Regions from separate parts of the Kocuria sp. CH-021 genome, predicted to be linked through region 1. Evidence: riboswitches for the same ligand, from Rfam matches in the RefSeq annotation. Region 1 holds a riboswitch; each other region holds the start of a gene.

Region 1 (7,257 bases):
CGCTCGGCCGCCGGGGTGCCCGCCAGCCGGGGGCCGTGCTCGAGCTCGGCGCGCACCGTGGCGCGCAGGAACTGGTGCTCGGGCTCCTGGAAGACGGTTCCGATCCGGGCCACGAGCTCCCGGCCGCTCCAGTCGAGAGGGTCCGGACCCGCCCCGCGGTCGAGGCGCGGGTGCGCGGTGACAGTGCCGCGCACGGGGGCCAGCAAGCCCGCGAGCGTCAGCGCCAGCGTGGACTTCCCGGCGCCGTTGGGCCCGGTGAGGGCCAGCGCGCGGCCACGGTGCAGGCTCAGGCGGACGTCCTCGACCGCCGTGGGCAGGTCCCGTCCCACGGCGGCGTCGTCCGGGGTGCGTCCGCGCCGCCGCGCCCGGCGGCGGGCGCGCAGCTGGCGTGCCGAGGGCTGGCTGCGGGAGACGCACAGACCGGTGGCGCTCAGCAGCCGACCGTCCTGCGCGGGACGCTCCTGACCGGCACGCTCCCGCTCGGGATGCTCCTGCTCAGGACAGGACTGCCCGGCACCCTCCCGTCCAGGGCGCTCGGGCCCGGCACGCTCCTGCTCAGGACAGGACAGCCCGGCACGCTCCCGTTCCGGACGCTCCTGCTCGGACCGGCGCGCCGGCGCGCGCGTGGCCGGCACCCGGCCGGGGACCCACACCCCCGCCCTGCTGAGCTCGTCGGCCGCCGCGCCGAGCACCTGCTCCGGGGACCCGTCGTGGGCGATGCCCCCGTCGTGGCCGAGCACCAGGACACGGTCCACGACCTCGGCCCACACGGCCACGCGGTGCTCCACGACCACGAGCGTGGCACCGCTGCGGTCCAGGCAGGCCACCACGGCGTCGCGGACCTGCCGCACGCCGGCAGGATCCAGATTGGCGGTCGGCTCGTCGAGCAGCAGCAGCCCGGGGCTCATGGCCACGGCGCCGGCGAGCGCGAGGCGCTGCTTCTGCCCGCCCGACAGGGCCGCGGTGGAGTGCCCGAGCGGGAGGTCGAGGCCCACGTCGTCGAGCGCCGCCCGCACCCGCGGCCAGATCTGTTCCCGGGGCACCGCGAGGTTCTCGAGGCCGAAGGCGGTGTCGTCACCGATCCGGGACAGCACCACCTGGGACTCGGGGTCCTGCTGCACGAGTCCGGCGCGGCCCCGCGCCTGATGCGGCGGCATGCCGTCGAGCAGCAGCTCGCCGGACCCGGACTGCCCGTCGTCGTCGTGGAGGACCCCGGCCAGGGCGTGCAGGAGGGTGGACTTGCCCGCCCCGCTGGGTCCCAGCAGGAGCACTCGCTCCCCAGGCTCCACCACGAGGTCGAGGCCGCGCAGCGCCGCCGTGTCCCGCCCGGGGTGGTGCCAGCCGAAGCCGCGGGCCTCGACGCGCGCGCCGCGGGCGGCGGGCACCGCACGGCGCTGGGCCGTGGGCGCCGTCATCGCCGCACGGCCCGCCCGGAGGCGAGGCCCTGCAGGACGCCGGTGCCCGCGAGCGCCCGCACCACGGCGTGCATGAGGAGGCCGGCGAGCACCGCCCCGGAGACGGCCGTCAGGAGCACGTAGACCACCTGGTGGCCGAGCGCCCACTCGTAGTTGTAGAGGATGTTCTCGTGCACGCCCAGGAAGATCCCGCTCACGGCGCCTGCGACGGCCGCCGTGAGGGCGTCGAAGCGGCGGTACCGGAAGGCGGCGAAGGCCAGCTCGGCGCCGACGCCCTGGACGAGGCCGGAGAGGACCACGAGCAGGCCGAAGTGGGTTCCCAGGAAGCTCTCGATCACGGCGGCGAGCAGCTCGCAGAACAGCGCGGCACCGGGCTTGCGGATGATCAGTCCGCCGAGCACGCCGGCCACGAGCCAGCCGCCGGCGATCAGGCCCACGGCGGGCGGGTAGGCGACCGCGGCCGTGCCGACCACGGGGTAGAGCAGGTTCGACCACGCCCAGAAGACGACCGCGCACACGGCGGCGAGGACGGCGGCCACGACGATGTCGACGACGCGCCAGGACGAGGCGCCGGACGTGCCGGGGCGGCGGGCGGGGCGGTGGGTGGTGGTGTTCACGGTGGGTTCCTCCTGGGCTCAGCGAGCCGTCGGTGCCAGGAGGGGACGGGATTCCTCCGGGCCGCGCCGGTGGCGCGCTCCCGGGGAACACCCCTGAGATGCTCGACTCCCTTCGCCGGTGCTAACCGGAGCAGGTTCGAGGGTCTGCGGCGATCCGCACTCTCAGCGCCACGCCGGTGTCCCGGGCGGGGCGCTCCCCTGTCGTTCAGTGCCACCGAGTCTACCCCGCCGCCCGGCCGCCCGTGCACGTCCGCAGGCACCAGCATCCCGCCGCGACGCTGCGGCGCCCCTTCCGCACGCCGCCGTGCTGGTTCCGGATGCCCCCGCTGTGCGGGGGCCGCACGACGAAGGGGTCAGCACGACGAAGGGGCCCGTCCGGTCGCGCACCGCAGCGGTGTGCGACCGGACGGGCCCCTCACGAGGTGCGCCCTGCGCTCAGACCTCGGCCTGGCTCGAGGCCTTGGGGTTCTCCTGGGACTTGTTCTCCATCTTCGCGACCTGCCGGTGCACGGCGACCTTGATGATGGTGCCGACGAGGCCGGTGATGACGGACCAGATGATGATGGCCGTCCAGGTCTCGCTGGGGTCCGGGTTCTTGGCCGGCGGCGGGTTGCCCGTGACGCGCGTCCAGACCGAGCCGAGCACCTTGTGCGAGAGGACCACGCCGCCCAGCGAGGCGCCGGTGCCGAGGAGTTCGATGACCTTGTCGTTCATGGAGTGCTGCTCCTTGTCGTCCGGGGGACGCGAGTGCGCCCTGTCGATCCCGACCAGCCTAACGCGTCCCCGCCGATCCGTCAGTCTGCTGTCCGTCCGCTCGCCGGCCGTCCGCGCTCGGCGCCGGAGTCCCCGCGGCGGCGCGCCCGGCGGCATCCCCGGCGGCGCTCCCCGCGGCATCCTCTCCGTGGCTCTCCCCGGCGCTCTCCGTGGCCCTCTCCATGGCGCTCTCTGTGGCGCTCTTCCCTGCCCGGTTGAGCACCTCCTGTAGGTCGTCCTGCGTGAGCGTGTTCCGATTGAGGTGCTTGGAACGGTACGTGGACCGTCCCACCATGTGCGCCGAGACGGGCACGGTGAGCAGCTGGAAGATCCAGCCGAGGACGATGAGCGGGATCATGACGGGATCACGGTTCTCCAGCGCGACCGCCGTGAGCATCAGGAGCAGCCCGAAGACCTGCGGCTTGGTGCCGGCGTGCATGCGCGTCAGCAGGTCCGGGAAGCGGACCAGGCCGATCGCGGCCGCGAGGGACATCAGCGCGCCGACCACGAGGCACACGGCCGCGGCGGCGTCCAGGACGGTGTCCAGCACGGCGCTCACCGCCCGTGCTCGGCGGTCTGGGTGGCGAAGCGGGCCACCGTCACCGAGCCGATGAAGCCGACCAGGGAGACGATCACCATGAGGATCAGGTTGTTGAGGTGCCCGTGGTAGGCCATCTCCACGGCGAGGGCGGCCGCGACGACGGCCAGCAGCACGTCGGTGGCCACCACCCGGTCCAGCAGGGAGGGACCCTTGGCGAGGCGGTACAGGGTGCCCGCCGCGGCCGCGCTGAGCAGCACGGCCGCGACGGCCACGGCGATCTCCATCACGGGCGGTCCTCCTCGGGGGCATCGGTCGGGGCATCGGTCGGGGCGTCGGTCGGGCCTTGGGCCGTCGGATCGGCCGCCGGATCGGCCGTCGGATCGGCCGGGGCGTCGTCGCGGCGGCCGCCCACGATCTGCTGGCTCGCGGTGACCGGGGAGCCGATCGCGGCGCTGTCCCGGTGGTCCGTGCCGGCGGGTCCTCCTCCGCGGCGCTCGGCCCGCAGTGCGGCGAGCTCCTCCGGCGTGCCCATGATCCTGATCCAGGCGGCCTCCACCCGCAGCGCGGAGCGGCGGAACCGTTCGGCCTCCTCGGCGTTGCGGACGTTGAGCGCGTGGAAGTACAGCGTCCCGGCGGCACGGTCCACCTCCACGACGAATGAGCCGGGGATCAGGGTCATGGTGTGCCCGGTGGCCGTCAGGAGCAGGTCCGAGCGGGTGCGCAGGCGCACGCCGACCACGGCGTTGCGCGCGCGCGGCCCCACGAGGATCGCGATGAGCATCACCTCGACGCTCGCCTTGGCGACCTGCCACACGAAGGTCACGGCGAAGACCGCGAACTGGAGGACGTTGAACCGGCCGGACAGCTGCACGGGCGGGAGATAGAGCACCCACGTCACGAGCAGGGCCAGCACCAGGCCGACCAGCAGGTTGCCGAGGCCGAAGTCCCCCCACAGGGCGCCCCACACGACCACGAGCCACACCAGCAGCGGCAGCTCGACGAGCAGGGAGTTCCTGGGCCGGGTCACGGGGTCTCCTCCACCACGGGCCGCGGCGCGGACGCAGGGTCCAGCACGGCCTCGACGTAGCGCTCGGGGCGGGAGAGGTTCTCCGCGGCGTTGTCCGCGAGCTGGAACAGCGGCCCGGCGAACACCGTCAGGGCCACGCCCACCGCGACGAGGGCCGAGGCCCCGCCGAGCATCGAGGGGGACATCAGGCGCACGTCGCCCTTGCCAGCGAACCGGCCCGCCTGGTCGTCGACGGCACCGGAGGTGAGCAGGAACCGGGAGCCCGCGGGCACCGGGGCCAGCAGGATCGGGTCCGGGTACTCCGCGTCCTCCGGGGCGCGCAGAAACACGCGGTTCCACACCCGCATCAGGGTCAGCAGGGTCAGCAGGGACACCGCCACGGACCCCGCCACCAGGGCGTAGGCCAGCCCGTCCCCCTGGTCCACACCGGCCTGCAGCAGGCCCGCCTTGCCCAGGAACCCCGAGAACGGCGGGATCCCCCCGAGGTTGAGCGCGGGCACGAGGTAGAGCAGCGCGAGCAGCGGGGAGATCCGGGCCAGCCCGGCCAGCCGGTCCACGTTGGTGGATCCGCCGCGGCGCTCGATCAGCCCGGCCACCAGGAACAGGCTGGTCTGGATCACGATGTGGTGGGCCACGTAGTACACCGTGGCGGAGAGCGCCTCCTGGGTGCCCACGGCCACGCCGAAGATCATGTACCCGATGTGGCTGATCAGCGTGAAGGAGAGCATGCGCTTGATGTCGATCTGCGCGAGCGCGCCCAGGATGCCGACCACCATGGTGAGCAGCGCGACCCACATCAGCAGGTCGTCGAGCCGGTCCCCGGGGAACAGCACGGTCTCGGTGCGGATGATCGAGTACACGCCCACCTTGGTCAGCAGGCCGGCGAACACCGCGGTGACGGGCGCGGAGGCCGTGGGGTAGGAGTCCGGGAGCCAGAAGGACAGCGGGAAGACCGCCGCCTTGATGCCGAACGCGATGAGCAGCATCAGGTGCAGCTGCATCTGGGTGCCCACCGGGAGGCCCTCGAGCTTGACGGAGAGGTCGGCCATGTTGATGGTGCCCGTGGCCGCGTAGATCATCGCGATGGTGATCAGGAACAGCACGGAGGAGATCACCGAGACCACCACGTAGGTCACGCCGGTGCGGATCCGCTGGACGGTTCCGCCCATCGTCATGAGCACGTAGGAGGCGGTCAGCAGGATCTCGAAGCCCACGTAGAGGTTGAACAGGTCCCCGGCGAGGAAGGCGTTCGACACTCCCGCCACGAGGATGAGGAACGAGGGGTGGAAGATCGAGATCGGCCCCTCCTCGTCGCCGTCGGCCACCCCCTGCCCGCTCGCGTAGACCAGCACGGCGAGCGAGACGACCGTGGAGACCACGAGCATCAGGGACGAGAGCTGGTCCACGACCATGACGATGCCCCAGGGCGCCTCCCACCCGCCGAGGTGGACCGCCTGCGGGCCCACGTCCCACGTGCTCACGAGCACGAGGACCTCGACCGCGAGGGTGAGCACGAGCGAGCCGATGGCCACGGTCCGCTGGAGGGCGTTGCGCCGCAGCAGCAGCAGACTGAGGGCGGCGCCGAGGAACGGGATGATGACGGCCAGCGGCGCCAGCTGGGCGAGGTTGACGGTCACCGGTTACTCCCTCTCCGGGGGCCGAGCACGCCCGGGGCCTCGAGGGACTCCTCCGGGTCCCGGGGCGGGGGCACGTCGTCGAACTCGGTCGTGTCGGCGGGGATGTCGGCGTCGCTCTCCACGTCGTAGGAGGACTGCCGGGCCACGCGCCGGTCCTCGACGTCGTCCTGGATCTCGTCCCGGCGCCCGAGGACCCAGGAGCGGTAGATCATGCCCAGGAGGAACGCGGTGACGGCCAGGGAGATCACGATGGCGGTGAGGATGAGGGCCTGGGGCAGCGGGTCGCTGTAGTTCTCGGCGGCGATCGACGCGTCGTACAGGGGCGCGGAGCCGGCCTCCCCGCCGGCGTGCAGGATGAGCAGGTTCGTGCCGTTGGTCAGCAGCATCAGCCCGAGCAGCACTCGGGTGAGCGAGCGCTCGAGCAGCAGGTACACGCCCACGGCGTAGAGCACGCCCATCACGACCAGCAGGGTCAGGTTCACGGTCATCGGTGCTCGTTCCCTCCGTCGGGGCCGGTCCGGACGGCCGGGGTCGGCGACGTCGCGGACGACACCGCGGTCGCACCCGCGGGGGCGCCGGCGGCCACCTTCCGCTGCCGCGTGACGCGGATGCGCGTGCCGCGCCCCGGGGCGCGCCGCCGCCGCCGGACGGCGTCCTCCTCGATCCGCTGGTCGATCCGGCCGCCCAGCGAGCGCAGGATGTCGAGGATGAGCCCCACCACGATCAGGTAGACCGCGACGTCGAAGATCAGGGCGGTCACGAACTTCTCGGCCCCGAAGACCGGCAGCTCGGCCTCGAAGGTGTAGCTCTGCATCACCGACCCGCCCAGGAACACCGGGGTGACGGCGTAGAGAGCGGCGAGCGCGAGTCCGGCCCCGAGCATGGTGCCCGCGTTGATCGGGGTGGCCAGCTCGAGCTCGTAGCGCCCGCCCGCGAGATAGCGCACCGTCAGGGCGAGCCCCGCCATGAGCCCGCCCGCGAAGCCCCCGCCGGGGTCGTTGTGCCCGGCGATCAGCAGGTAGAGCGAGACCATCATGAACGTGTGGAAGAGCAGCCGGGTGACCACCTCGAAGACGATCGAGCGCCGCTCGGGAGCCAGTGTCCTGCCGGCGAGCAGATAGGGGTCCTCCAGGTCGTCGTCGCGGCGGGCGAGCCCGATCTCCAGGGGCTGGCCGCCGGGCGAGACGGCCGCGGCGTTGCGCCGGCGGATCACCCGCAGCTGGTCGGTGGTGGGGTCCTCCCCGGACCGCACGATGCGGTCCCCGCG
Region 2 (7,257 bases), on a different contig from region 1:
GAAGTGGGACGAGGACGAGGACCTGTTCGTGAACTACCGCGTGGAGGAACAGATCCAGAAGGCACTCGAGCGCAAGGTCTTCCTGCCGTCGGGCGGCTCGCTCGTGATCGACCGGACCGAGGCGATGACGGTGGTCGACGTGAACACCGGCAAGTTCACCGGCTCCGGCGGCAACCTCGAGGAGACCGTCACCAAGAACAACCTGGAGGCGGCCGAGGAGATCGTCCGGCAGCTGCGGCTGCGGGACATCGGCGGGATCATCGTGATCGACTTCATCGACATGGTGCTCGAGTCCAACCGGGACCTCGTGCTGCGCCGGCTGGTGGAGTGCCTCGGCCGGGACCGCACCAAGCACCAGGTGGCGGAGGTGACCTCGCTGGGGCTCGTGCAGATGACGCGCAAGCGCATGGGCACCGGCCTGCTCGAGGTGTTCTCCGAGCCGTGCGAGCACTGCGCCGGTCGCGGCGTGGTGGTCCACGACCACCCGCTCGAGGGTCGCTCCGGCGGCGCCACGGGCGAGTCGCGCGACCAGCGGCCCAACCGGACGGAGCGCAAGCGCGGCCGCGGGGGCCGGGGCGAGCAGCAGCCGGCCCGGACGGAGCAGCGCTCCGTCGAGCCGGATCCCGCGGAGAAGGCCAAGGCCGAGGCCGCGCGGACGGCGTTCGCGACCATCGCCGCGGCCACCCACCACGAGGAGGCCGTCGCGGAGGAGCCGGCCCGTGCCGAGGAGACCGCCCCGCCGGCGGAGTCCCGGCCCGAGGGTTCGGGGCGCTCCCGGAAGAAGCGGCGCGGCAAGCGCAGCCGCAACCGCGGCCAGGGCGCGGACACCGCCGCCGAGCAGCAGCCGGGCACGGGGGAGGAGCCCGCCGCGTCCGCACCCGAGCAGGTCTCCGCTGAGGAGACCCCGGCCGGGCAGGGCTCGCGCCTGACGATCAAGGGTGAGGTCATCGAGCTGCCGCAGGGCCACGCCCCCGCGGAGGAGCCCGCCGAGGCCCGGCCGCTGAGCCTGGACTCCCTCGCGGAGGCCTTCGAGCACCCCTCGCCGGACGCGGCCTCCACTCCGCGGGAGCCGGCCGGAACGACGGGCGCCGCTGCGCAGGACACGGCCGCGCAGGACACGGCCGCGCGGGACACCGCCACGGAGGGCGCCCGGGCGGGGACCGCCGGGCAGCGGAGCGCGGGGCGCGCAGGCACGGCGCCGCAGGCTCCCGCCCCGGAGCAGCCGCGGGCGGACGCCGAGCCGGCGCGCCCCCGCCGGCGCTCCCGGCGGGCCTCGGCACCGGAGGCCCGCCCGGGCGAGGCCGAGGTGACCGCCGGGCAGGCGGCCACCGCGGAGGGCGCCCGGCACGAGGCCAAGGCCGTCGCCCAGCGCTCCCCGGAGGAGACCTCGGGCCGCGCGCCGACCGTCGTCGGCGTGGGGGTCAAGGCGGAGGACCTCACCAGCGGCCGGCCCGCCGAGCGCGGCTGAGCCGCCCCCGCGAGCAGCACGACGGAGGACCCCGACCGGAGCGGTCGGGGTCCTCCGTCGTCGTGCGCTCCGCCTCTCTGTCGGGCCGGGCACGGCGCGAGTAGCGTGGTGGCACGACACGCGGGCCGGCCGACCGGGCCGATCCGTCGGATCCCCGGCCCGCAGCCCCGAGGGGACAGCCATGAACAGCAAGCAGATCGTCCTCACCGCCGGCCGCGAGCTCTTCGGCGAGCGGGACGCCTCGGCCATCGACCGGCACTGGGCCCCGGACTACCGGCAGCACTCCGCGCTCGGGGCCGACGGCCGGGACGGCCTCCGCGCGGCGCTCGGGCAGCTGCCGGAGGACTTCCGCATCGACGTCCTGCGGGTGCTCGAGGACGGCGACATGGTCGCGGTCCACTGCGTCTACCACGGGTTCGGACCCGACCCCACGGCAGCGGTGGACGTGTTCCGGGTGTCGGAGGGAAAGATCGCCGAGCACTGGGACGCCCTGGCGCCCCTGCCCGGCGGTTCGGCCGGGACGCACCGGATCGACGGACCACGGCAGATCACCGGGCGCGAGCGCACCGGCGCGAACAAGGCAGCGGTGACCGAGTGGGTGCAGGAGCGGCTCATCGGCGCCGACCGGGACGCCCTCGAGGAGCTGGCCCGCGACCCGCGCTACGTGGAGCACGGCCCCGGCCCGGACGACCGGCTCGCCCGGCGCACCCTGCACCGGGTGCTCGGCGAGGGCGACCTCGTCCTCACCGTCACCGAGGCCCTGCTCGGTCCCGGCGAGGGAGGCGCCGAGCCCGGAGACCGCGTCCCGGCCGCCTGCTACGACCTGTGGCGGGTCTCGGACGGCCGGATCCTCGAGCACTGGGAGGTCTGCCAGCCCGTCCCGGAGCGGATGCCGCACGGCAACGGCTTCTTCTGAGCGTCAGGACGTCCCCACGAGCCCGATGGTGTCGGGCCGTGGGGAGCCGATCACCGGCGTGCCCCTCCGCCCGGACGGCAGCCCCCGAGGGCAGGACGGCCGGAATAACCCGAGCGCCGCGGACGGGGCCCTCCGGCGTCCCGGCGCACCTTCAGCGACTAGACTGGCAGGACACCTGACACGGGGTGCCGCGCGAGCGGCTGAGAACACACCCGTCGAACCTGATCTAGCCAGTACTAGCGAAGGGATGTCGCAGATGCGCGATGCCGTACCCACGTCCGCCGGAACACCGGGAGCCGTCCGGCCGGTACCACCGGACCCCGCGCTCGCCGAGGACGCCGCCGCGGCCCTGGAGGACCTGCGCTCCGCGGCGCCGCTGGTGCAGTGCATCACCAATGCCGTGGTCACCAACTTCACGGCCAACGCGCTGCTCGCCGTGGGCGCGTCCCCGGCGATGACCGACATCCAGGGCGAGGGCGGGGTCTTCGCGGAGCTCGCGGACGGCCTGCTCGTCAACACCGGCACGCCCACCGCCGAGCAGCGCGGCGCCGCCTATGAGGCCGTCGGGGCTCGGCACCGCGCCGGCCGGGCGTGGGTCCTCGATCCCGTGGCGGTGGGCGCCCTGCCCGTGCGCACCGCGCTGGCCCGCGACCTGCTCGAGTTCCGGCCCGCGATCGTGCGCGGCAACGCCTCCGAGATCATGGCTCTCGCCGGCGGCTCCGGCGGGCGGGGCACGGACGCCACGCACGGCGTCGAGGCCGCCCGTGACGCCGCCGCCACGCTCGCCGAGCGGGCCGGCTCGGCGGTGGCCGTGTCCGGGCCCGTGGACCTCGTGCGCTCCCCGGACGGCACCGTCGTCCGCGTCCCGCACGGCACGCCGCTGCTGACCCGCATCACCGGCGGGGGCTGCGCCCTGGGCGCCCTCATGGCCGCATTCACCGCCGTGCGCACGGACCCCGGCGCGGCGGCCGTGGCCGCCACCACGGTGTACACCCTCGCCGCCGAGGACGCGGCCGCCGACGCCTCCGGCCCCGGGTCCTTCGCCGTGGCCCTGCTGGACCGCCTGTACGCCGTGACGCCGGAGCAGGTCGCCGCCCGGGCGGAGCTGGTGCGCGAGGAGGTGGCCCGGTGAGCCCGCGCCTCGATCCCGCGGCCCTGGCCCTGCACCTCGTGACGGACACCGCCCTCAGCGCGCCCCGGCCGGTCCCGGACGTCGTGGCCGCCGCCGTGCGCGGGGGCGCCACCATGGTCCAGGTCCGCGCGAAGGACGCCCCGGTCCGTGATCTCGTCGCCCTGCTGACGGCCGTCGCCGAGCGCGTGGGCCGGCAGGTCCCCGTGCTCGTGGACGACCGCGCGGACGTGTACCTTGCCGCCCGCGCGGCCGGCGCCCCCGTGGCCGGGGTGCACGTCGGGCAGACGGACCTGCCCGTGGCGCTCGCCCGGCGGATCTGCGGCCCCGACGCCGTGCTGGGCCTCAGCGCGGCCACGGCCGAGGAGCTCGACACCGCCTCCGCGCTGCCCGCCGGCACGGTCGACTACCTGGGCGTCGGGGCGGTGCGGGCGACGCGCACCAAGCCCGACCACCCCGAGCCGCTGGGCGTCGAGGGCTTCGCCCGCGCGGCGGCGCGCACCTCTCTGCCCTGCCTGGCCATCGGCGGGGTGCAGGCCGAGGACGCCGCCGCCCTGCGCGCCGCGGGCGCCGCCGGGCTGGCCGTGGTCTCCGGGATCTGCGCCGCTCCCGACCCCGCGGCCGCTGCCGCCCGCTACGTGCGCGCCTTCGGCGCGGCGCCCGCCGAGGAGGTGGCGCTGTGAGCGCACGCGTGCCCCGCGTCCTGGCCGTCGCCGGCACCGACCCCACGGGCGGGGCCGGCCAGCACGCGGACCTCAAGTCGATCGCCGCGATGGGCGGCTACGGGATGAGCGCCGTCACCGCCGTCGTCGTGCAGAACACCGTGGGCGTGCGCGCCATCCACGTCCCGCCGGTCGAGTTCCTCACCGCCCAGCTCGAGGCGGTCGCCGAGGACGTCGAGATCGACGCCGTCAAGATCGGGATGCTCGGCTCCGTGCCGGTCATCGAGGCCGTCACCCGGTGGCTCGGAGCCCACCGGCCCCCGGTCGTGGTCCTGGACCCCGTCATGGTCGCGACCTCCGGGGGGCGCCTGCTCGAGCCCGACGCCGAGGACGCCCTGCGCTCGATGCTGGGCCTCGCCGACCTGATCACCCCGAACCTGCAGGAGCTCGCCGTGCTGGCAGGCGAGGACACGGCGTCGTCGTGGGAGGAGGCCCTCGCGCAGGGCCACCGCGTGGCCCGCGCCCACGGGACCCTGGTGCTCGTCAAGGGCGGGCACCTCACCGGGGACCGGACCCCGGACGCCCTCGTGGGCCCGGACGCCCCGGAGCCCCTCGTGGCGTTCGACGGCGTCCGGGTGCCCACCGAGAACTCGCACGGCACCGGGTGCTCCCTCTCCTCGGCCCTGGCCACCCTCCAGGCCCGGCACGGGGACTGGCCCCGGAGCCTGCGGATCGCCCGGGACTGGCTGCGCGGGGCCCTCGAGACCTCCGGGGAGCTCTCCGTCGGCCACGGGAGCGGGCCCGTCCACCACTTCCACCACGTCCAGCACGCCCTCGAGACCTGGGGCACCGTGCCGGAGCGGTTCAGCGACGAGCTGTGGGAGGCCTCCGCGGCCTTGCGGCGGGAGATCGAGGAGCTCGAGTTCGTGCGCCGCCTCGGGGACGGGCGGCTCGAGCCGGACCGCTTCCTCGCCTACCTCGACCAGGACCTGCAGTACCTCGACGGCTACAGCAGGGCGCTCGCCCTGCTGGCGGCACGGGCGCCCGACGAGGAGCAGCGGCTGTTCTTCGCGGCCGGCGCCGTGTCCTGCACCGAGACCGAGGCGCAGCTGCACCGGGCCCGGCTGCAGCACGCGGGGGACGGCGGCGCGCGGGACGAGCCGGCGGAGGTGACACGGCGGTACACCACCTTCCTGCTCGCGGCCACCGCCGCGGAGCCCTACCCCGTGGGCCTCGCGGCCGTGCTCCCGTGCTACTGGGTGTACGCGGACGTGGGACGCCACCTGGGCGAGCTCGCCGCGGCCGGCGGGCCCGGCGAGCACCCCTACGCCGACTGGCTCGCCACGTACGCGGACGAGGGGTTCCAGGAGGCCACCCGCACGGCACGGCGGCTGCTCGACGACGCCGCCCGGGCGGCCCCGGCGGAGGTCCGGGAGCGGATGCGGGAGGTGTTCCTGGAGGCCTGCGCGCTCGAGCGGGACTTCTTCGCCGCGCCGGGGACGGGGCGCCGGTTGGCGGGCATTGACCGGATCGAGTAGTCTTGATCTTCGGTGCCATGCCGGTGCGCGCGTGTAAAAACTCGACACCCCACCTGGCGGCACATGCGGGTGCAGTTCCTGAATTGCGGCGAACCTGCGCTGACCTCGGCCTAGTCCCACGGGCCGGTCACCGACAGCTCGTCTCAACGTCGTTGGTCCTGACAGGTATGCGCTCGACCCACACTGTTTACACATGACGTCGAGAGAAGTGAGTTCCCAAGTGGTGTACGCGATTGTCCGCGCTGGCGGCCGCCAGGAAAAGGTTTCCGTCGGAGACCTCGTTACCCTTGACCGCGTCGCCGGCGGAGCAGGCAGCACCATCGAGCTCCCTGCCCTGCTGCTGGTCGACGGGGACAAGATCACCTCGGATGCCCCGACCCTGGCGAACGTCAAGGTCACGGCCGAGATCGTCGAGAACCTCCGCGGTCCCAAGATCTCCATCCAGAAGTTCAAGAACAAGACCGGCTACAAGAAGCGCCAGGGCTTCCGTGCCGAGCTGACCACCGTGAAGGTGACCGGCATCGACGCCTGATCGGCCCGGTTCCCCTCCAGACTCCATCAGCCAGTAAAGACCCGAAGGTAGGCACACCTCATGGCACACAAGAAGGGCGCGAGCTCCACTCGCAACGGTCGCGACTCCAACGCGCAGTACCTCGGCGTGAAGCGCTTCGGCGGCCAGACCGTCAACGCCGGCGAGATCCTCGTCCGGCAGCGCGGCACGCACTTCCACCCCGGCCTGAACGTCGGCCGCGGCGGCGACGACACCCTGTTCGCCCTGGCCGCCGGCCAGGTCGAGTTCGGCACCCGCCGGGGCCGCAAGGTCGTCAACATCCAGGCTGCCGCGGAGTAGTCGGAAGGACCGGCCCTGTCGGTCCCGGTGCGGGTCCCCACCCGCGCCGCCCATTGTTTGTGCTGTAGAGGGTGGGTGCGTCCAGCGCCCGCCCTCTACAGTCTTAACGTGGCCCGTTCGCGGGCCCGCCCGTTCTTGACCAGAGGAGTTCCCCGTGGCCAGTTTCGTCGACCGCGTCGTCCTGCACGTCTCCGGCGGCTCCGGGGGGCACGGCTGCGTGTCCATCCGCCGGGAGAAGTTCAAGCCGCTCGGCGGGCCGGACGGGGGCAACGGGGGAGACGGCGGCAGCGTGATCCTGCGCGTCGACGGCCAGACCACCACGCTGCTCAACTACCACCACGCGCCCCACCAGTCCGCGCCCAACGGCGGCCCCGGCAAGGGCGACCTCCGGCACGGGCACAAGGGCGAGGACCTCGTCCTGTCCGTCCCCGACGGGACCGTGGTGAAGGACCAGGACGGCAACGTCCTGGCCGACCTGGTGGGGCAGGGCTCCGAGTTCGTGGCCGCGCCGGGCGGGCAGGGCGGGCTGGGCAACGCCGCGCTGGCCTCGGTCAAGCGCAAGGCCCCGGGCTTCGCGCTCCTCGGCACGCCGGGCTCGGCCCGCGACGTGGTCCTGGAGCTCAAGTCCATCGCCGACATCGCCCTGGTCGGCTATCCCTCCGCCGGCAAGTCCAGCCTCGTCGCCGCCATCAGC
Region 3 (7,257 bases), on a different contig from region 1:
TGCGGCCCGGCGACCGGGTCGCGGTCAGGACCGAGAAGCTGCCCGAGGTCGTCGCGCTCTACCTGGCCACCCTGCGGGTGGGCGCGATCTACCTGCCGCTGAACACGGCGTACACCGGCAGCGAGCTCCGGTACTTCGTCGAGGACGCCCGGCCGGCCCTGTTCGTCTGCACCCCCGGCGAGGAGGAGGAGCTGGCCGGGAACAGCCCGGACGGCGTCCGCTACCTGTCGATGGGCCCGCACCGGACCGGCACGCTCTTCGAGCAGGGGAGCACCCGCCCGGGGCCCCCGGCCGCCGTGGACCTCGACGCGCCGGCGGCCATCCTCTACACCTCGGGCACCACCGGGCGCTCCAAGGGCGCCGTGCTGACCCACCGCAACCTCGCCAGCAACTGTGCCACCCTGACCGAGGCGTGGCAGTACACGCACGACGACGTGCTCATCCACGCGCTGCCGATCTTCCACATCCACGGGCTCTTCGTGGCCGTCAACATGTCGGTGACCACCGGGGCCACCATGCACTTCCTGCCGAAGTTCGACCCGCAGGCGGTCCTCGACCTGATGCCCGAGGCCACGGTGCTCATGGGGGTGCCCACGTTCTACACCCGTCTGCTCCGGCACCCGGACCTGACGGCCGAGCGCACGCGGACCATGCGGCTGTTCGTCAGCGGGTCGGCGCCCCTGACCGCCGAGACCCACCACGAGTGGCAGGACCGCACCGGCCACGCCATCCTCGAGCGCTACGGCATGACCGAGACCGGCATGATGTGCTCCAACCCGTACGCCGGTGAGCGCAGGGCCGGAACCGTCGGCCCGCCCCTGCCGGGCATCAGCATCCGCGTGGCCGAGCGCGGGAGCAGCGCCGAGCTCCCGGCCGGGGAGGTCGGCTCGATCCAGGTCGCGGGCCCCAACGTGTTCCGGGAGTACTGGAACCAGCCGGAGAAGACCGCCGAGGAGTTCACCGACGACGGGTTCTTCGTCACCGGCGACCTGGGCGTGGTCGACGACGACGGCTACCTCGCCATCGTGGGGCGGGACAAGGACCTCATCATCTCGGGCGGCTACAACATCTACCCCAAGGAGATCGAGGAGCTCATCGACGAGCACCCCGCCGTGCGGGAGTCCGCGGTCGTCGGCGTGCCGCACCCCGATCTCGGGGAGGTGCCCGTCGCCGTCGTCGTGCCCCAGGACGGCGCTCCGGCCGACCCGGAGGAGATCCTCGAGAGCATCCGGCCGCGGCTGGCGCGGTTCAAGCAGCCCCGGCGGGTCGAGTTCGCCGGCGAGCTGCCCCGGAACGTCATGGGCAAGATCCAGAAGGCGGCGCTGCGCCAGGAGCACGCGGCGCTGTTCCAGCAGGCACCGACCGGACCGAAGGGCTGAGGGGCGGACATGATCATCACAGCCCCTGGCGTAGCGGTACTGGCCGGGTGCTTCCTGACGGGAATGCTCATCGGTGAATTCCTGGGGCTGTTGTTGGGGGTCGACGCCAATGTGGGCGGTGTCGGCTTCGCCATGGTCCTGCTCGTGCTCGTCACCCACCGGATGCGCCGGGCGGGCATGCTGCCCTCGGCGACCGAGCACGGGGTGTTCTTCTGGAGCGCGATGTACATCCCGATCGTGGTGGCCATGGCGGCCACCCAGAACGTGGTCTCCGCCGTGAGCGGCGGCCCCATGGCGCTGCTGGTCGGGCTCGCGGCGCTCACCGCGGGGGCCGCGCTGGTCCCGGTGCTCGCCCGGATCGGGGGGCAGGCGGACCCGCTGCCTCCCCGGGAGCAGGACAAGGCGATGGAGGAGGTCTCCTGATGGACGTCGTCGCAGAACTGCTGGAGTCCAACGGGCTCGTCTTCGCGTTCCTCGTGGTCGGGGTGCTCATCCTGGTCTCGAACTACTTCTCCCGGCGGCTGACCCGCGGCCGGCTCCAGGGCTCGGCCATCGCCATCACCGTCGGCCTCGTCCTCGCGTACTTCGGCGGCCTGCACACCGGTGGTGAGCGCGGGCTCGCGGACATCGCGGTCTTCGCCGGGCTCGGCCTCATGGGCGGCTCCATGCTGCGGGACTTCGCCATCGTCTCGACCGCCTACGGGGTGGACCTGGACGTGATCAAGAAGGCCGGCGTCACCGGGGTGCTCGCCGTGCTGCTGGGCGTCTTCGTCTCGGCCGTCGTCGGTGCGGCCATCGCCGCCGGGTTCGGGTACACCGACCCGGTCAGCATGGCGACGATCGGCGGCGGCGCGGCCACCTACATCGTCGGCCCGGTCACCGGCACGGCGCTGGGCGCGAGCAGCGAGGTCATCGCGCTCAGTGTGGCCGCCGGCCTGGTCAAGTCCGTGGTCGTGATGATCGGCACGCCGTTCATCGCCCCGCTGATCAAGCTCGACAACTACAAGTCGGCCATGGCGTTCGGCGGGCTGATGGGCACCACCTCCGGAGTGGCCGGCGGGCTGGCCGCCACGGACGAGCGGCTCGTGCCGTACGGCGCCATGACCGCGACGTTCTTCACGGGGATGGGCGTGCTGCTCGTGCCCTCGGTCTTCTACTTCGCCCTGGTGCTCCTCACCGGCGGCTGAGCCACAGGACTCCGTTGCGAGTGTGACCCCGGTCCTGGCAGGACCGGGGTCACACCCGTGCGCGGAGGGGCCTCAGGCGGCGACGCCCACCTGGATCAGGGTGTTCCAGGGGTCCTCGAAGCGCAGCACGGCGCCGTCGTGCCGGGTGGGGACCCGGTGGTCCGCGAGCCGGGCCTCGAGGGCCGCGACGTCGTCGGCGCCCGGCAGGTCGATGTTGACCTGGCCCAGCCCCAGGGAGGCCGCGCGCGGGCCCGCCCCGGCGCTCTGCCAGGTGTTGAGCGCGATGTGGTGGTGGTAGCCGCCGGCGGCGATGAACAGCGCGGAGCCGATGTCGCTCATCACCTCGAAGCCGAGGACGTCCACGTAGAACTGCCGGCCCAGCGGGATGTCGCCCACCTGCAGGTGGACGTGGCCCAGGGTGGCGGGCGGCGCCGCCGGGCGCTGCCCGTCCTGCGGGACCAGGTGCTCCTGCAGGAAGCCGTTCGGGTCCAGCGGGTTGGAGGCCAGCGTCAGGAGGCCGTTGGCCTCCCGCCGCCACGTGTCGCGGGGGCGGTCGGCGTAGAGCTCCACGCCGTTGCCCTCGGGGTCGTCGAAGTAGAAGGCCTGGCTGTAGAGGTGGTCGGCGCTGCCGGTGAAGGAGCGGGGCGCCACGGTCGCCACGGACGCCAGCGCCGCGGCCAGGGCGGGCTCGTCCTCGAAGACCACCGCGGTATGGAACAGCCCGGCCTGCCCGCGGCGGGCCGGCGGCAGCTCCTTGACCTGGCGCAGCAGCATCACTGTCCGGCCGTCCCGGCCCAGCACCGCGGTGTCCCCGGAGTGGGCGAGCACGTCGAGGGTGATGGCATCCGAGTAGTAGGCGACCATCGTGTCCAGGTTGGAGACCAGCAGCTCCACGGCGCCCATGCGGGTGCCGGCGGACAGCAGGTCCTCGGCAGGGCGCCTCGTCAGGCTCTCGGGGGCGGGGTTCTGGGGAAAGATCGGCATCTCGGGGTTCTCCGTCGGCGTGGGCAGCGCATTGGTTGATGTGTCCCCAATGCTAGCCCGAGAAGCTTTCCGAGGCAAGTAAATGGTCGGTAGGACTCTCCGGGGGCCGCCCGGTCACGGGCGCGGGCGCCGTGACCGGGCCGCCGCGCCGTCCGCGCTCGCCGCGGCCCGAGCCGCGCCGGAGCCACGGCGGACCCGTGGCGGCCCCGTGGCAGCCCCGTGGCCGGAGGACCGGTCAGAGGACGAAGATCAGGGCGGCGATGACGCCCAGGATCACCAGGAAGACGATGCCCCAGGCCTTGAGGTTGTCGGAGTCGTCCTCCTCGGGCTCGGCCGGGCGCGGCGGCCAGCCGCCCGGACCGGGGCCGAACACCGGTCCGGAGGGTCCCTGCCCACCCGCTCCCGGTCCTGCGGGCGTTCCCTGCTCGGCGCCGTGCCCGGGAGCGCCGTACTGAGGGGCGCCGTACCCGGGTCCGCCGTATCCCGGTGCGCCCTGACCGGGAGCCCCCTGGCCGGGGTACTGCCCGGGCGGCGGGGGAGCCGGCGTCGCGGGACTCACGCCCCACCGCGGCGCCTCGGGCGGGTCCGCGGGCGGGGCCTCCGGTGGCGGCGACCCTGCGCCGGGACCGCCCGCCGCGGGCGGCGCCGGGGCGGGCGGCGGTCCCGCGACCGGGCCCGGCGTCGGCGGCAGGGCCTCGCCCGAGAGCACGGGGCCGTCCTCGCGGTGGCCCTTCTCCGCCTCGGTCAGCAGGGTCACGAACTGCTCGAGCGGCTCGGAGCCGTCGTGCTCCCGCGCCAGGAAGCGCTCGGCGCGGCGGCGCACCACCTTGTAGACGCGCCCGTCGTCGGGAACGCCCAGGTCCCGGGCGGCCCGCGCCACGGCGAGCGGGGGCTGCTCCGGCAGGGGGTTCGTGCCCCACTCCAGGAGCCCGGTCAGCAGCGGGCGCTCGAGCACCGAGGACAGCGCCGCCCGGGCGCCCGGCACCCGGGTCAGCTCCAGCAGCCCGCTCGGCGGGGCGGACGGGCACCCCGGCACGTCGCTGGGCAGCCGGGCCGCGCGCTCCAGCCAGAAGGTGTCGCCGAAGAGGGTGGCGAGCAGCACGGCCGCGGCCAGCCGGTCGTCGCCCGGCGCGGCGTCCTCCGGGGCGCCCTGCTCCCAGTGGGTGCCGAGCGCGCGGCGGGCGGGCTCACCGGCCAGCCGGACGCGCAGCTGCACGTCCTCCGGGCCGCGGGCGGTCTCCGCGGGACGCTCCACCGCGTGCCGCACCTGGGGGTCGAGCTCGGGGTCCATGGGCCACTCCTCCGTCGTCGTCCGTGGGTCCATGCTCTCAGAACGTGCTGAGCGCAGGCGGGGAGCCGGGGAGGGATCAGGCGGGGAGCAGGCTGCGCAGCTGCCCCGCGGCGACCCGGGGATCGGGGGCCTCGGTGACGGCGCGGACGACGACGACGCCGCGCGCCCCGGCCGCCAGCACCTGCGGGAGCCGCGGCTCGTCGATGCCGCCGATGGCGAACCACGGCACGGGCAGGACCTCCGGGCCCGCGGCGAGCCGGGCCTCCGTGAGCTCGGCGACCGCGCGGACGAACTCCAGGCCGGTGGCGGGGCGCCCCGGCTTGGTGGGCGTGGCCCAGACGGGGCCGGTGCAGAAGTAGTCGACGTCCGGGTCCTCCAGCGCCTCCCGGGCCTGGCCGAGGTCGTGGGTGGAGCGCCCGATCAGCACGTCGGAGCCCAGCAGCTGCCGGGCCTGCGCGGGGGAGAGGTCGTGCTGGCCCACGTGGAAGACGTCGGCGCCCACGAGGGCGGCGATGTCGGCGCGGTCGTTGACGGCGAACAGGGCGTCGTACTCGGCGGCGACCCGGCCCAGCAGCCGCAGCGCGGCGATCTCCTCGTCCGCGTCGATGCTCTTGTCCCGCAGCTGGACGATGTCCGCGCCGCCGGCGTACGCCGCGTGCAGGAACTCCTCGAGGTCACCCCGGTTCCGGCGGGCGTCCGTGCACACGTACAGCCGGGCGGCGTGGAGCGCGGCCGTCCGGGCGTCGCGCAGGGAGGAGTCAGCGGGGACGGAGTCGGCGGGGACGGAGTCGGCGGGGGCGGAGGCGGCACGGGTATGCTGGGTCACACGCTGATGATAGGTCAGCGGTTCTGCGGGAGCCTCACCGGGGGCTGAGAGGGCGTCCAGCGCCGACCGCCACACCTGATGCGGGTCATGCCGCCGTAGGAAAGGACAGCCCGAGTGACGTCTGCGCACCCCGCCCCGGCGACCGCGCCCCATCCTCTGGTCGAGCAGCCCGTGCACGTCCGGGCCGACGTCGTCGTGGTCGGCGCGGGGGTGATCGGCCTGGCCACCGCCTGGGAGCTGCGCCGCCGCGGCCGCTCCGTGGCCGTGGTGGACCCCGAGCCGGGCTCCGGCGCCAGCCGCGCCGCGGCCGGGATGCTGGCCCCGGTGAGCGAGGTGCAGTACCAGCAGGAGCCCCTCTACCCCCTCATGACCGCCTCGGCGGCCGAGTACCCGGCGTTCGTGGCCGCCCTCGAGCAGGCCGCCGGCGGGACGGTGGGCCACCGGGCCACCGAGACCCTGGTCTGCGGTGTGGACGCCGCCGACCGGCAGGCCCTGGCGGACCTCCGCGAGCTGCAGGCCCGGCACGGCATGACCGTGGAGCAGCTGAGCCTGCGGGCCGCCCGGGCCCTCGAACCGGCCCTGAGCCCCCGGCTGTCCGCCGCGTTCCGGATCCCCGACGACCACCAGGTGGACCCGCGCGGCCTCGTGGCCGGACTGCTCGCCGCCCTCACCGCCCCGGAGCCCTCGGAGCCTTCCGAGTCCGCTCAGCCACCAAAGCCCCCGGCATCCCCGGGACCCTCCCGGTCCCCGGCCTCGTCGGAATCCCGGGAATCCCCGGAATCTCCGGGGTCCCTGCGGTCCCCGGAGGGCGCCGGGCTCCCCGGCCTCCCGGGCGGGCGCGACGGCGGGCCGGCCCGCCTCGTCCACGGCCGCGCCACGGGACTGCGCCGCAGCGCCGAGGGCGCCGTGACCGGTGTCCGCCTGGCCGACGGCGGGATGGTCTCGGCGTCCTGGACCGTGCTCGCCCCGGGGACCGGCCTCGGCGACCTCGAGGAGCTGCCGGAGGGCTGGCACCCGCCCCTGCGCCCGGTGCACGGGGACATCCTGCGCGCCCGGGTCCCCGCCGGAGCGCCCGAGCTGCTCGAGCGCACCGTCCGCGGCCTGGTGCACGGGACACCCGTCTACCTGGTGCCCCGCACCGACGGGACCGTGGTGATCGGGGCGACCTCCCGCGAGGACGACCTCGCCGGACCCAGCGCCGGCGGCGTGTTCCGGCTGCTGCGCGACGCCCAGGCGCTGGTGCCCGGCGTCACCGACCTCGAGCTCGTCGAGGTGCTGGCCCGCGCCCGGCCCGGCACCCCGGACGACATCCCGTACCTGGGGCGGGTCCGCGACCCGGACGGCACGCCCGTGCCGGGGCTCGTGGTCTCCACCGGCTACTTCCGCCACGGCGTCCTGCTGGCCCCGCTGGCCGCCCGGCTCGCCGCGCAGCTCGTCGCCGGCGGCGCCGGGCCGGACCCCGGCGCCGACGCCGAGCACCTCGCCACCACCGACCCGCACCGCTTCGACCGCCCCGTCGAGGCCCGTCGAGGGGACCCCGCCCCGGCCGCCGCCGGGCCCGGCCCCGGGAACAGGAGCACCCGATGACCG

What was found. Region 1 has a riboswitch for thiamine pyrophosphate ahead of ACPYN7_RS02600 (ECF transporter S component). Riboswitches for the same ligand answer to the same signal wherever they lie in the genome.
Region 2: another riboswitch for thiamine pyrophosphate. It lies ahead of thiM (hydroxyethylthiazole kinase); the one in region 1 lies ahead of ACPYN7_RS02600 (ECF transporter S component).
Region 3: another riboswitch for thiamine pyrophosphate. It lies ahead of ACPYN7_RS16090 (FAD-dependent oxidoreductase); the one in region 1 lies ahead of ACPYN7_RS02600 (ECF transporter S component).

Annotation. Positions count from the first base shown of each region.
Region 1 is NZ_JBNAFK010000003.1:20,486-27,742, forward strand. It holds gene ACPYN7_RS02595 (ABC transporter ATP-binding protein) at 1-1,415, opposite strand, end outside; gene ACPYN7_RS02600 (ECF transporter S component) at 1,412-2,032, opposite strand; TPP riboswitch at 2,123-2,242, opposite strand; gene ACPYN7_RS02605 (DUF4235 domain-containing protein) at 2,468-2,746, opposite strand; gene mnhG (monovalent cation/H(+) antiporter subunit G) at 2,805-3,344, opposite strand; gene ACPYN7_RS02615 (monovalent cation/H+ antiporter complex subunit F) at 3,341-3,613, opposite strand; gene ACPYN7_RS02620 (Na+/H+ antiporter subunit E) at 3,610-4,353, opposite strand; gene ACPYN7_RS02625 (Na+/H+ antiporter subunit D) at 4,350-5,990, opposite strand; gene ACPYN7_RS02630 (Na(+)/H(+) antiporter subunit C) at 5,987-6,478, opposite strand; gene ACPYN7_RS02635 (Na+/H+ antiporter subunit A) at 6,475-7,257, opposite strand, start outside.
Region 2 is NZ_JBNAFK010000004.1:47,153-54,409, forward strand. It holds gene ACPYN7_RS03965 (Rne/Rng family ribonuclease) at 1-1,468, shown strand, start outside; gene ACPYN7_RS03970 (nuclear transport factor 2 family protein) at 1,650-2,384, shown strand; TPP riboswitch at 2,556-2,649, shown strand; gene thiM (hydroxyethylthiazole kinase) at 2,641-3,516, shown strand; gene thiE (thiamine phosphate synthase) at 3,513-4,196, shown strand; gene ACPYN7_RS03985 (bifunctional hydroxymethylpyrimidine kinase/phosphomethylpyrimidine kinase) at 4,193-5,713, shown strand; gene rplU (50S ribosomal protein L21) at 5,934-6,245, shown strand; gene rpmA (50S ribosomal protein L27) at 6,306-6,563, shown strand; gene obgE (GTPase ObgE) at 6,718-7,257, shown strand, end outside.
Region 3 is NZ_JBNAFK010000026.1:10,956-18,212, forward strand. It holds gene ACPYN7_RS16060 (AMP-binding protein) at 1-1,379, shown strand, start outside; gene madL (malonate transporter subunit MadL) at 1,389-1,802, shown strand; gene madM (malonate transporter subunit MadM) at 1,802-2,566, shown strand; gene ACPYN7_RS16075 (VOC family protein) at 2,639-3,550, opposite strand; gene ACPYN7_RS16080 (hypothetical protein) at 3,786-4,841, opposite strand; gene thiE (thiamine phosphate synthase) at 4,918-5,547, opposite strand; TPP riboswitch at 5,683-5,786, shown strand; gene ACPYN7_RS16090 (FAD-dependent oxidoreductase) at 5,782-7,254, shown strand; gene thiS (sulfur carrier protein ThiS) at 7,251-7,257, shown strand, end outside.